DNA from 3 places in the Micromonospora sp. GCM10011542 genome. Region 2 is predicted to be linked to each of the others. Evidence: predicted binding sites of a transcription regulator. Region 2 holds the regulator's gene; each other region holds the start of a gene.
What was found. Region 2 encodes HrcA, which represses chaperone genes, less so after heat shock. Its sites were predicted from a motif close to GGTTNGCACNCTCNNNNNGAGNGTGCNAACC; they were not measured.

Region 1 (4,326 bases), on a different contig from region 2:
CGGGAACGGCGTCGACGACCACCCCGCCGACCGCGACCAGCGGCGCGGAGCGGGGACCGGTCAGCACCGCCACCGGTTCGGCGGTGCCGATCGCGACAGCGGCTGCGGTGACTCCGGCCAGCGCGGCGTACGGCCGCGACGGGGTGCTCATCGGCCCAGTGTGCGCGATCATCTCGCCCGGTCGCCAACCACGTCAGCGTCCGGTAATGATCCCGGCTCACCCCGAAGGGTCCGGGGCACACCGCCGTACGGCGGTGTGCCCCGGACGTGGCGCTACCGGATCAGAAGCCCGGGCCGTGCTGGTGGCCGTGGCCGTGGCCGTGCCCACCGGCGGCGGCCGGCTCGGCCTGCTCCGGCTTCTCCACCACGAGGCTCTCGGTGGTGAGCAGCAGCCCGGCGATCGAGGCGGCGTTGGTGACCGCGTTGCGGGTCACCTTCACCGGGTCGATGATGCCGGCCTTGACCAGGTCGACGTACTCGCCGGTGGCGGCGTCGAGACCGTTGCCCCACTCCTTGCCGGCGACCTTCTGCACCACGACGTAGCCGTCGTGGCCGGCGTTCTGCGCGATCCAGCGCAGCGGCTCGACGAGCGCCTTGCGCACGACCGAGACGCCGACCTTCTCGTCACCGGTGAAGCCGAGGTCGTCGTCGAGCACCGAGGAGACCTGCACCAGGGCGGCGCCGCCGCCGGGCACGGTGCCCTCCTCGACCGCGGCCTTGGTCGCCGCGATGGCGTCCTCGATGCGGTGCTTGCGCTCCTTCATCTCGACCTCGGTCGCCGCACCCACCTTGATCACGGCGATGCCGCCGGAGAGCTTCGCCAGACGCTCGGCGAGCTTCTCGCGGTCCCAGTCGGAGTCCGAGGCCTCGATCTCCTTGCGGATCTGGGCCACCCGGTCGGCGACGTCGGAGGCCTGGCCGCCACCGTCGACGATCGTGGTGTTCTCCTTGTCGACCACGACGCGCCGGGCGGAGCCGAGCACCTCCAGGCCGACCTGGTCGAGCTTGTAGCCCAGCTCCGGGGCGACCAGCTCGGCGCCGGTGGAGATCGCGATGTCCTGGAGCATCGCCTTGCGGCGGTCACCGAAGCCGGGGGCCTTGACCGCGCAGACCTTGAGGGTCTTGCGGATCGAGTTGACCACCAGGGTGGACAGCGCCTGGCCGTCCACGTCCTCGGCGATGATCAGCAGCGGCTTGCTGTTCTGCAGGACCTTCTCCAGCAGCGGCAGCAGCTCCTCGATCGCCGAGATCTTCTGGGTGGTGACCAGGACGTACGCGTCCTCCAGGACGGACTCCTGGTTCTCCAGGTCGGTGACGAAGTTCGGGGAGATGAAGCCCTTGTCGAACTGGAGACCCTCGGTCACGTCCAGCTCGGTGGTGAGCATCGAGCCCTCCTCGACGGTGATGACACCGTCGCGGCCGACCCGCTCCATCGCCTCGGCGATCAGGTCGCCGATGGTGGCGTCCTGCGCGGAGATCGTCGCCACGTTCGCGATCGACTCCTTGCCGGCGACCTCCGCGGCCCGCTCCAGCAGGGCCTCGGAGACCTTGGCGGCCGCCGCGTCGATGCCGCGCTTGAGGCCGGCCGGGTTGGTCCCGGCGGTCACGTTGCGCAGGCCCTCGCGGACCATCGCCTGGGCCAGCACGGTCGCGGTGGTGGTCCCGTCGCCGGCGACGTCGTTGGTCTTGGTCGCCACCTCCTTGACCAGCTGCGCGCCGAGGTTCTCGTAGGGGTTGGTGAGCTCGATCTCCTTGGCGATGGTCACACCATCGTTGGTGATCGTCGGCGCACCGAATTTCTTGTCCAGGACGACGTTGCGCCCGCGCGGGCCGAGGGTGACCTTGACCGCGTCCGCGAGGGCGTTGACACCGTGCTCCAGCAGGTGCCGGGCGTCGTCCGAGAAGCTCAGGATCTTCGCCATCTGTATCCCTTCGAAGCGCCGCCGCCCCGGCCCGGCGAGCCGGACCGGGGCAGCGACACTGATCGGTTGCTTACTTCTCGATGACCGCGAGGACGTCGCGGGCGGAGAGCACCAGGTACTCCTCGCCGGCGTACTTGACCTCGGTGCCGCCGTACTTCGAGTAGAGGACGGTGTCGCCGACCTTGACGTCGATCGGCACGCGGTTGCCCTTGTCGTCGATCCGGCCCGGGCCGACAGCGAGGACGGTGCCCTCCTGCGGCTTCTCCTTGGCGGTGTCGGGGATCACGATGCCCGAGGCGGTGGTGGTCTCGGCCTCGTTCGCCTGGACCACGATGCGGTCCTCGAGCGGCTTGATCGCAACCTTGGTCGCGGTAGTCACGGGCATACCCTCCTGGGGTACTGGTTTCGTTGCTGGTCGGCGGGGCCGACCAGCGTCAATCTGCCACATGCCACCGGGCGGGGCCGTCGTCGCGGGTGCCGGTCCGCCTGGCGTGCGCACCCGGGTCGGATGACCCGGAAGCTGGCACCCTCGAGGTGAGAGTGCTAATCGCAGGTTATTCCGTGGCTAGCACTCCGTCAAGGAGAGTGCCAACGCGCCACCCGTCGTGTCGCCACAGTTCCGCCAGTCGTCACCGCGACACGCCGGCAGCCCCTGACACCGCCGTCCGGCCAGCCCGACGGGGCCGGGACAATGACCGGGTGGATCTCGACCAGCTTGCGGCGCTGCGTACCCCCGAGGGGTCGGCCGCGCTCGCGGCGGCGGCCGAGCTGCCCGGCGGCGACCCGCTGACCGCGGCGTCGGCGCTGCGCGCGGCCGGGGTGCCGGCGGGGCTGGCCGCGGCGGCGCTCACCCAGGCCGAGCTGCGCCGCCGGGCGGTCGGCAAGTTCGGCCCGGCCGCCACCGGCATGTTCTTCACCCGGGCCGGGCTGGAGCAGGCCACCCGCCGGGTGGTCGCCGAGCGCCGCGCCGCGCGGCTGCGCGACGCCGGGGTACGCAGCCTCGCCGACCTCGGGTGCGGCCTCGGCGCGGACGCGCTCGCCGCCGCCCGCGCCGGCATCCGGGTGTACGGGGTGGAGGCCGACCCGGTGACCGCCGCGATGGCCGCCGCCAACGCCGCAGCCGCCGGGCTGGCCGAGTTGTTCACGGTCGAGTGTGGCGACGCCACCGCGTTCGACGTCTCCCGGGTGGACGGGGTCTTCTGTGATCCGGCGCGACGCCAGGCCGGCACCGGGCGCCGGATCTTCGACCCGCGTGCCTACTCGCCGCCGTGGGACTTCGTCACCGGGCTCGCCGAGCGGGTGCCGCGCACGGTGGTGAAGGTGGCACCCGGGCTGGACCACGCGCTCATCCCGGCCGGCGCGGAGGCCGAGTGGGTCGGGGTGGACGGCGACCTGGTCGAGGCCGCCCTCTGGTGCGGCGAGCTGGCCGAGGTGCCCCGCCGCGCCACCGTGCTGAAGGAAGGGCCCCTTGTTAACGCCTCCGGTAGAGAAGGGTCCCCTTCTTACGAGCTGACCGGCACGGGCGCGGTCGAGGCCGCGGTGGGACCGGTCCGGCGCTACCTCTACGACCCCGATCCGGCGGTGGTCCGGTCACACCTGGTCGCCGAACTGGCCGGCGAGCTGGACGCCACTCTGGCCGACGCCAGCATCGCCTACCTCTACGCCGACCACCCGGCACGCACCCCGTACGCGCGCTGCCTGGAGGTCACCGACGTGCTGCCGTTCTCGCTCAAGCGGCTGCGGGCGCTGTTGCGGGAGCGCCGGGTGGGCCGGGTGGAGATCCTCAAGCGGGGCTCGGCGCTCACCCCGGAGCAGCTCCGGCGGGATCTGCGGCTGGCCGGCGACGCGGCGGCGAGCCTCGTGCTGACCCGGGTGGCCGGCGCACCGACCGTGCTCGTCTGCCAGCCACTGGTCTAGGTTGTCAGCGTGGCGGGACAGGGCACTCCGGCGACGGCACTGCTGGTCAGGCGCGGTGTCGCGCACAGCACGCACCCGTACGAGGTGGCACCGGACGCACCGAACTACGGGGCACTGGTGGCGGTGGCGCTGGGTGTGCCGCCGGACCGTGTGTTCAAGTCGCTGGTGACCGAGGTGGATGGCGCGCTCACCGTGGCGGTCGTTCCGGTCACCGGGGAGTTGGACCTCAAGGCGCTCGCCGCCGCGGTGGGTGGCAAGCGGGCGGCGCTGGCCGGCCGGGCGGTGGCCGAGCGGGCCACCGGCTACGTCCGGGGCGGGATCAGCCCACTCGGGCAGCGCCGACGACTGCCGACCGTGCTGGACGCCTCCGCGCTGGACCTACCGACGATCTACGTCTCCGCCGGTCGGCGCGGCCTGCAACTGCAACTCGCTCCGGCGGACCTGGTGGCGCTGACCGAGGCCCGGACGGCCCCGCTGCAGACCCGCT
Region 2 (4,326 bases):
CTACCTGGCCGCGGAGGCCGCGCTCGACGAGGCTGGTTTCTCCTGGTACGAGGTCTCCAACTGGGCGCGCACCGAGGCGGCCCGGTGCCGGCACAACCTGCTCTACTGGACCGGCGCGGACTGGTGGGGCCTGGGTCCGGGGGCGCACAGCCACGTCGGTGGGGTGCGCTGGTGGAACGTCAAGCACCCGTCGGCGTACGCGGAGCGGCTGGCCGCCGGCGTGTCACCGGGCCTGGCCCGGGAGGTGCTCACCGGCGACGAGGCACACATGGAGGACGTCATGCTCCGGCTGCGGCTGGCCACCGGCCTGCCGCTGGCGGTGCTGGACGACGCCGGCCGGGCGGGCGCCGAGCGGGCGCTGGCCGGCGGGCTGCTGGCTGCGCCGGAGTACGCCGCCGGCCGGGCGGTGCTCACGCTGCGCGGCCGGCTGCTCGCCGACGCCGTGGTACGCGACCTGCTGCCCTGAGCGGGCGGGTGCGCCGGGCCGGCCGGGGGAGCGGCCGACCCGGGTCACTTGATGAAGCTGGCGGACATCGGGTAGCGGTAGTGCGTGCCCTCGTTCGCCTTCATCCCGCCGATGATCCCGAACACGATCTGGATCACCACGACCGCGACGCTGGGCAGGAAGAGCAGGCACCAGCTCACGAAGAGCAGCACGAACGCGATGATCGACCAGAGGATCTGGAAGTTCAGCGCGGCCAGCGCGTGCGCCCGGACGGCCGGGGACTGCTGCCCGCGGACCAGGTAGGCGATCAGTGGCGCGACGAAGCCGAGCGGGCCGAAGCTGATCAGCGCGCCGAGTGCGCCGCCGAAGTGCGCCACCAGCGCCCAGGTCTTGTCCTCGTTGGTGGCAAAGCCGGCGGCTGGTCCGTAGGCGCCCCCCGGGTAGCCGCCTGCCGGTGGGTAGCCGCCCGGTGGGGGATAGCCGCCCGGCGGAGGGTAGCCGCCCGACGGCGGTTGGCCACCGGTGGGCGGTGGATAGCCGCCGGCCGGGGGATAGCCGCCCGGCCCGGGTGCCCCGGACAGTGGTGCGGTGGGTGGCTCGGCCGACGCGGCCGGGCCAGGGGCTGCCGGCGGCGAGGTCGGCTCCGGCGGGTAGCCGCCGGAGTCCCCCGCGCCGGGGGGACGAGGTGGTTCAGTCATGGATGTCACGGTAGGGGCCGGTGGCAACGCCACACCAGAGCGGGACCGGCGGGGCGGCCCGGCTGAACGGACAGCGACCTCGTTGATCATCGCGCGGCCGGGTCCGCCGACGTAGACTGGCACTCGCTACAGTCGAGTGCCAGGACGGTCCGCCGGCCCATCATGCCGGCGGCCGACGTGCGACAGGAGGTGCGGAGGATGGGTCTCGACGACCGCAAGCTCGCCGTGCTCCGCGCGATCGTCGAGGACTACGTCTCGACCCAGGAGCCGGTCGGCAGCAAGGCGCTGGTCGAGCGGCACCAGCTCGGGGTGTCCCCGGCCACCGTCCGCAACGACATGGCGGTGCTGGAGGAGGAGGGCTACATCCGGCAGCCGCACACCAGCGCGGGCCGGGTGCCCACCGACCGCGGCTACCGGCTCTTCGTGGACCGGCTCTCCCGGGTCAAGCCGCTCAGCCCGGCCGAGCGCCGGGCCATCGAGCGCTTCCTGGTCGGCGCGGTCGACCTCGACGACGTGGTGCACCGCACCGTACGGCTGCTCGCCCAGCTCACCCGGCAGGTCGCCGTGGTGCAGTACCCGAGCCTGGCCCGCTCCTCGGTCCGGCACCTGGAGCTGGTGCCGATCTCCACGACCCGGCTGATGCTCGTGATGATCGCCGACACCGGGCGGGTCGAACAGCGGCTGGTGGAGCTGCCCGGCCCGGTCCCCGCCGACGACGTCACCGACCTGCGCCGGCTGATCAACGAGAAGCTGACCGGCAGCCGGCTGTCCGACACGCCGCCGCTGGTGCAGGCCCTGGTCGAGGAGGTGCCCACCACCCTGCGCCCGGCCATGACCACCCTCTCCACGGTGCTGCTGGAGACGCTGGTCGAGCGGCACGAGGAACGCATCGCGCTGGCCGGCACCGCCAACCTCACCCGGGGCGGCCTGCTCGACTTCCAGGGCTCGCTGCGGCCGATCCTCGAGGCGCTGGAGGAGGAGGTCGTGCTGCTCAAGCTCATCGGCGAGACCGAGCCGAGCACGACCCGGGTGCTGATCGGCGACGAGAACGAGTTCGACAACCTCCGCGCCGCCTCGGTGGTGAGCACCGGCTACGGCCCGGGCGCCACCATCGTGGGCGGCCTGGGGGTGCTGGGGCCGACCCGGATGGACTACCCCGGCACCATCGCCACGGTACGCGCCGTGGCACGCTACGTGGGCGAGCTGCTGGCCCAGAACTGACCAGTCAGGGCCGACGGCCGGCTCCGGCCGCCGACCGGCGCAACGCGAGACGAACATGAGGACACGGAACGCAGTGGCCAGGGACTACTACGGCATCCTCGGTGTGAGCCGGGAAGCCTCCGACGACGAGATCAAGCGTGCCTACCGCAAGCTGGCGCGCCAGTTCCACCCGGACGTCAATCCGGACCCGGAGGCACAGGAGAAGTTCAAGGACATCAACGCCGCGTACGAGGTCCTCTCGGACGATCGGAAACGGCAGATCGTCGACCTGGGCGGCGACCCCCTCGCCCCCGGTGGCGGCGGCGCCGGTGGCCCGGGTGGCCCCGGCGGGGCCGGCCCGTTCGTCGGTTTCCAGGACATCATGGACGCGTTCTTCGGTGGCGCGGCCGGTGGCGCGCGCGGCCCGCGTCCGCGCACCCGGCCGGGCGCCGACGCGATCCTGCGGCTTGAGCTCGACCTGCACGAGACGGCGTTCGGCGTCGAGGCGCCGATCACGGTCGACACCGCGGTGCTCTGCACCACCTGCTCCGGCGCCGGCACCGCCGCCGGCACCCACCTGGCCACCTGTGAGGCGTGCGGCGGCCGGGGCGAGGTGCAGTCGGTACAGCGCACCTTCCTCGGCCAGGTCGTGTCGGCTCGCCCGTGCACCGTCTGCCAGGGCTACGGCACCACCATCCCGCACCCCTGCCCCACCTGCGCGGGCGACGGCCGGGTGCGTACCCGCCGGTCGCTGACCGTCAAGATCCCGGCCGGTGTCGAGGACGGCATGCGGATCCGGCTGGCGCAGCAGGGCGAGGTGGGCCCGGGTGGCGGCACCGCCGGCGACCTCTACGTGGAGATCCACGAGCGCCCGCACGACGTCTACTCGCGCAAGGGCGACGACCTGCACTGCCGGGTCACCGTGCCGATGACCGCCGCGGCGCTCGGCACCCGACTCACGATCAAGACGCTGGACAGCGAGGAGACCGTCGACGTGAAGGCCGGCACGCAGCCGGCCAGCACACTGCGGTTGCGCGCCCGGGGCGTGCCGCACCTGCGCGGCACCGGCCGCGGCGACCTCTACGTGCACCTGGACGTGCGGACGCCCACCAAGCTGGACGCCGACCAGGAGAAGATGCTGCGCGACTTCGCCAAGACCCGCGGCGAGGAGGTCGCCGAGCTGACCAAGCAGGGCGGCTTCTTCTCCCGCATGCGCGACGCCTTCAACGGCCACGCCTGACGTGTCCGCGCCGCTGTTCCTGGTCGAGTCGCTGCCCACCGCCGACTCGATGACCCTCGACGGCCCCGAGGGTCATCACGCCGCCACCGTGCAACGGTTGCGGGTGGGCGAGGAACTGCTGCTCGCCGACGGCCGGGGCGGCACGGCGACCGCCGTGGTCACGGCCGTCGGCCGGGGCAGCCTCGAACTCGACGTCACCAGCCGGGGGTACGTGGACGCGCCCGTCCCCCGGTTGGTCGTGGTGCAGGGCATCGCCAAGGGCGACCGGGGCGAGCTGGCCGTGCAGGCGATGACCGAGGTCGGGGTGGACGAGATCGTGCCCTGGTCCGCCTCCCGCTCGGTGACCCAGTGGCGCGGCGAGCGGGGCGTACGGGCCCGGGAAAAATGGGTCGCGACCGCCCGGGAGGCTGCCAAGCAGGCTCGCCGGGCGTGGCTGCCGGTGGTGGCCGGCGCCCCGGACGAGTCCACCGCCACCGTGGCCCGCCGCATCGCCGGTGCCGCCGCCGCGTTCGTGCTGCACGAGGAGGCCGGCGACCGGCTGACCACGGCCGACCTGCCGACCGCCGGGGAGATCGTGCTGGTGGTCGGCCCGGAGGGTGGCATCGCCTCCGCCGAGCTGACCGCGTTCCGCGAGGCCGGTGCGAAGCCCGTACGACTCGGCCCGGCGGTCCTGCGTACCTCCACCGCCGGCGTGGCCGCTCTCAGCGTCCTCTCCACCCGCCTGTCCCGCTGGTAGCTCCGCA
Region 3 (4,326 bases), on a different contig from region 2:
GGAAGCGGCGCAGATCGGCTGGGTCGGGCCGGTCCCGTTCTACTCGGGCAGCGCGGGCGCCCGGATCGAGCGGGTCTTCTTCCTGTACCGACGCACCCTCGACGGCAAATGAGGGCGAATAGGATATAGATCCAGATAGCGCCATTCGTCGGCAAAGGCCATCGACGCCCCCTACCGTTTCGGTAGAGGAGGCAGCCATGACCACGGACGACGACCAGATCGACGACGGCCCGCCCGTCACCTGGAAACCGGTCGGTGAACTTCCCGGGCAACTGCCGTTCGAGCGGCTCGACTACGGCGACGCCGAGCAGTTGGCGGAGATGACCGCCGACGGGTGCGGCCCACCCGACGAGCCGCAGGAGATGGTGGACGCCCCCATCCAACTGCCGCCGCCGTACGACCGGGCGCACAAGCGACGCAACCAGCGACCGCTGCCCACCTGACGAAAGAACGGGGCGGACCGCGTCAGCGGCCCGCCCCGTCCGGTGTCGGAACTGGACTCAGAAGTCCATGTCCCCGCCACCCGGGCCAGCCGGGGCGGCCGGGGTCTTCTCCGGCTTGTCCGCCACGACGGCCTCGGTGGTGAGGAACAGCGCGGCGATCGAGGCGGCGTTCTGCAGCGCCGACCGGGTCACCTTGGCCGGGTCGATGATGCCCGCGGCCAGCAGGTCCACGTACTCGCCGTTGGCGGCGTTGAGGCCGTGGCCGGCCTCCAGGTTGCGGACCTTCTCCACCACGACGCCGCCCTCGAGGCCGGCGTTGACGGCGATCTGCCGCAGCGGGGCGTCCAGCGCGATCTTGACGATCTGCGCGCCGGTCGCCTCGTCGCCGACCAGGTCCAGCTTGTCGAAGGCGGTCTTGCCGGCCTGCACCAGCGCGACGCCACCACCGGGGACAATGCCCTCCTCGACGGCCGCCTTCGCGTTGCGAACGGCGTCCTCGATGCGGTGCTTGCGCTCCTTGAGCTCGACCTCGGTGGCCGCGCCGACCTTGATCACCGCAACGCCGCCGGCCAGCTTGGCCAGCCGCTCCTGCAGCTTCTCCCGGTCGTAGTCGGAGTCGCTCTTGTCGATCTCGGCCCGGATCTGGTTGACCCGGCCCTGGATCTGGTCGGCGTCGCCGGCACCGTCGACGATGGTGGTCTCGTCCTTGGTCACCACGACCTTGCGGGCGCGGCCCAGCATGTCGACGCTGACGGCGTCCAGCTTGAGGCCGACCTCCTCGCTGATGACCTGGCCACCGGTGAGGATGGCGATGTCGGCGAGCATGGCCTTGCGGCGGTCACCAAAGCCCGGCGCCTTGACGGCGACCGACTTGAAGGTGCCCCGGACCTTGTTGACCACCAGGGTCGCCAGGGCCTCGCCCTCGATGTCCTCGGCGATGATCAGCAGCGGCTTGCCGCCCTGCATGACCTTCTCGAGGATCGGGAGCAGGTCCTTCACCGACGAGATCTTGCCGTTGACGATCAGGAGGTAGGGGTCGTCGAAGACGGCCTCCATGCGCTCCGGGTCGGTCATGAAGTAGGCCGAGATGTAGCCCTTGTCGAAGCGCATACCCTCGGTGAGCTCGAGCTCCAGACCGAAGGTGTTGCTCTCCTCGACGGTGATGACGCCTTCCTTGCCGACCTTGTCCATCGCCTCGGCGATGATCTCGCCGACGGTGCTGTCACCGGCGGAGATGGAGGCGGTGGAGGCGATCTGCTCCTTGGTCTCGACGTCCTTGGCGAGCTTGGACAGCTCCTCCGAGACGCTCGCGACCGCGGCCTCGATGCCCCGCTTCAGGGCCATCGGGTTGGCGCCGGCGGCCACGTTGCGCAGGCCCTCGCGAACCAGGGCCTGGGCCAGGACGGTCGCCGTCGTCGTGCCGTCACCGGCCACGTCGTCGGTCTTCTTGGCGACCTCCTTGACCAGCTCAGCGCCGATCTTCTCGTACGGGTCCTCGAGCTCGATCTCCTTGGCGATGCTCACACCATCGTTGGTGATGGTGGGGGCACCCCACTTCTTCTCGAGCACGACGTTGCGGCCCTTGGGGCCGAGGGTCACCTTCACGGCGTCGGCGAGCTGGTTCATGCCCCGCTCGAGGCCGCGGCGCGCCTCTTCGTCGAACGCGATCATCTTGGCCATACGGCGTTGTCCTCCTGGACACTCACGGGCCACCCGAGTGTGTGCCCCGGATGGGCCGCCTGGTGTACGCACCTTGGGACGTCGCCACCTGGCGACGACGACGTCCTTCGGCCGGGCCGGATAGCCCGCGACGACCGGCCATGTGTCACCCCGGCGTCTCCGCGCCGGCGCGACCGTGGCCCCACCGTCCCGACCATTGGCACTCACGGTATGCGAGTGCCAATGACTTGTTTAGCACTCTCCCCTGCCGAGTGCAAGCACGATGGCGTCGCTCAGCGGAGTTCGGCGGCCAGCCGGGCGCTGTTCACCGGCGCCTCATGGGCCCGCTGCTCGGCGTACGTCACCAGCAGGCCGACCAGTTGCGCGAGGTGGGCGGGCAGGGCCAGCAGCGCGGCGATCCCGATCACCACCACCACGCCGACGGCGGTGCCCGGTGCGCCGAACGGGTCGGTACCGAACGGGACGCTGCCCACCGACTCCAGCGTCCCGGGAATCACGGTGCCGATGATCACCGCCACGGCGACCAGCGCCACCCGGCCCAGCACCAGCCCGAGCCGGTCGTGGAACATCCGGAACGACCGGCCGATCGGGTTCTCCCGCTCGAAGAGGTACACCGGCCCCGCCATGCTGAGCGCGAACGCCAGGTAGATGCCGGGCAGTACGCAGAAACAGAAGCCCAGGCCCATGATCACGCTGATCAGCAGGGTCCAGCCCCAGAGCCCGAGCGCCCGGCGCAGGCCGTAGCGCAGGGCCGACCCGAGATCGACCGACTCACCGGCCGCCTGCCGGGCGATCACCCAACTGCCGGCGGCCCATCCGATGGACTGCACCAACCCGACCACCAGGGTGCCGCCGATCAACACGGCGAGGAGACTCACCAGGTCGAGGGCGAAGGTGTCCGGCAGCCCCGCCGTCGGGTCCGCCCCCGGAGGGCCCGCCCATCTGGCCGACGGGTCCGCCCCGAGGGAGAGCACGGAGAGCACGGCTGCGGGCAGAACCTGGGTGAGCAGCATGATCGGGACCAGCAGGCGCCAGCCCCGGCGCACCGCGGCCGTGCACCGCTCGAACCAGCCACCCAGACCGGCTCCGGGCGGCGTGACCAGGGGGTCGTTCGGGTCGAGTCCGTGACCGGGCGGGTACCAGCCGACCGGCGCTCCCGGGTACCACGGCTGCCCGCCGTACGGACCGGAGCCGAGCGGGTATCCGCCCGTCGGCGGGGACACCCAGCCCTGCGGCGGCGCACCGTAGGGACCCGGGCCCTGCGGCGGCATGCCCGCAGGGTCCCAACCCTGCGGCGGCGGACCGCTCTGCACCCAGCCCTGCGGCGGGGTGCCCGAAGGGTTCCAGCCTTGCGGCGGCGTGCCCGACGGCGCCGACCCGGGCGGGGGTTGGCCGGACGGGTCCCAGTGGGGCTGGGACGGGCCGGACGGGCCCGGCTCGCCTGGCCCGGTGGGTGGGACGGGCGGGGGCGGCTGGTCGGTCATGAACCCTCCTCAGCGTCTGCTGGAACGGCTCATGATCTTCCCGGCTGACGGCCCCCGGCGCATCCCCGCTCCGGGCGATCAACCGGAGCCGTCCGGTGGCGGGCCAGCGGACGGGGAACGCGCACCCGGCGGGCCCGTTCAGGCGATGACGCGCACCTGCTCGGCCTGTGGGCCCTTCTGGCCCTGGGCGATCTCGAACTCCACCCGCTGGCCGTCGTCCAGCGCCTTGTAGCCGTCCATCTCGATCGCCGAGAAGTGGACGAACACGTCCTGACCGCCGTCGACGGCGATGAAGCCGTAGCCCTTTTCCGAGTTGAACCACTTCACGGTGCCCTGTGCCACGGTGCACTTCCTCACTCTGTGCGGCGTTCCCTGCCCGGCGACGGCACGGCCGGCGCCTCGGACCACTGCTTCCACGATCGACGACGGCCGCTGAAACGGGTGACCGAAATCGCACGCTACACGAGGCGTGACCGCCGCGCACGACCACAAATCGGGCATATTCCGAGGCCATGACGGGTATGGCGGCATTGTCGCCGGTCGCTGTGATAGGTATGCGGCATGACGAGCGCGCCCGGTCGGGCGGACCGCACCGGCGCCGCGCCCACCGCGCGACGGGCCGAGATCCGTCGGGTCCGCCCGGCGGACGCCGCCCGGATGCGGGCGCTGCGGCTGGAGATGCTGGCCGACGCGCCGCTTGCCTTCCTGGAGACCATCGC

Region 1: groES (co-chaperone GroES) is a predicted target of HrcA. The motif match lies at 2,441-2,471, and genes of this name have one in related genera.
Region 3: groL (chaperonin GroEL) is a predicted target of HrcA. The motif match lies at 2,318-2,348, and genes of this name have one in related genera.

Annotation. Positions count from the first base shown of each region.
Region 1 is NZ_JBHSBO010000028.1:65,923-70,248, forward strand. It holds gene ACFOW4_RS09495 (molybdopterin-dependent oxidoreductase) at 1-151, opposite strand, end outside; gene groL (chaperonin GroEL) at 282-1,922, opposite strand; gene groES (co-chaperone GroES) at 1,993-2,307, opposite strand; gene ACFOW4_RS09510 (methyltransferase domain-containing protein) at 2,622-3,839, shown strand; gene ybaK (Cys-tRNA(Pro) deacylase) at 3,849-4,326, shown strand, end outside.
Region 2 is NZ_JBHSBO010000024.1:10,653-14,978, forward strand. It holds gene hemW (radical SAM family heme chaperone HemW) at 1-466, shown strand, start outside; gene ACFOW4_RS07395 (DUF4870 domain-containing protein) at 511-1,143, opposite strand; gene hrcA (heat-inducible transcriptional repressor HrcA) at 1,342-2,364, shown strand; gene dnaJ (molecular chaperone DnaJ) at 2,438-3,583, shown strand; gene ACFOW4_RS07410 (16S rRNA (uracil(1498)-N(3))-methyltransferase) at 3,585-4,319, shown strand.
Region 3 is NZ_JBHSBO010000010.1:25,578-29,903, reverse strand. It holds gene ACFOW4_RS02785 (GNAT family N-acetyltransferase) at 1-112, shown strand, start outside; gene ACFOW4_RS02780 (hypothetical protein) at 198-443, shown strand; gene groL (chaperonin GroEL) at 501-2,123, opposite strand; gene ACFOW4_RS02770 (hypothetical protein) at 2,396-3,394, opposite strand; gene ACFOW4_RS02765 (cold-shock protein) at 3,746-3,949, opposite strand; gene ACFOW4_RS02760 (GNAT family N-acetyltransferase) at 4,169-4,326, shown strand, end outside.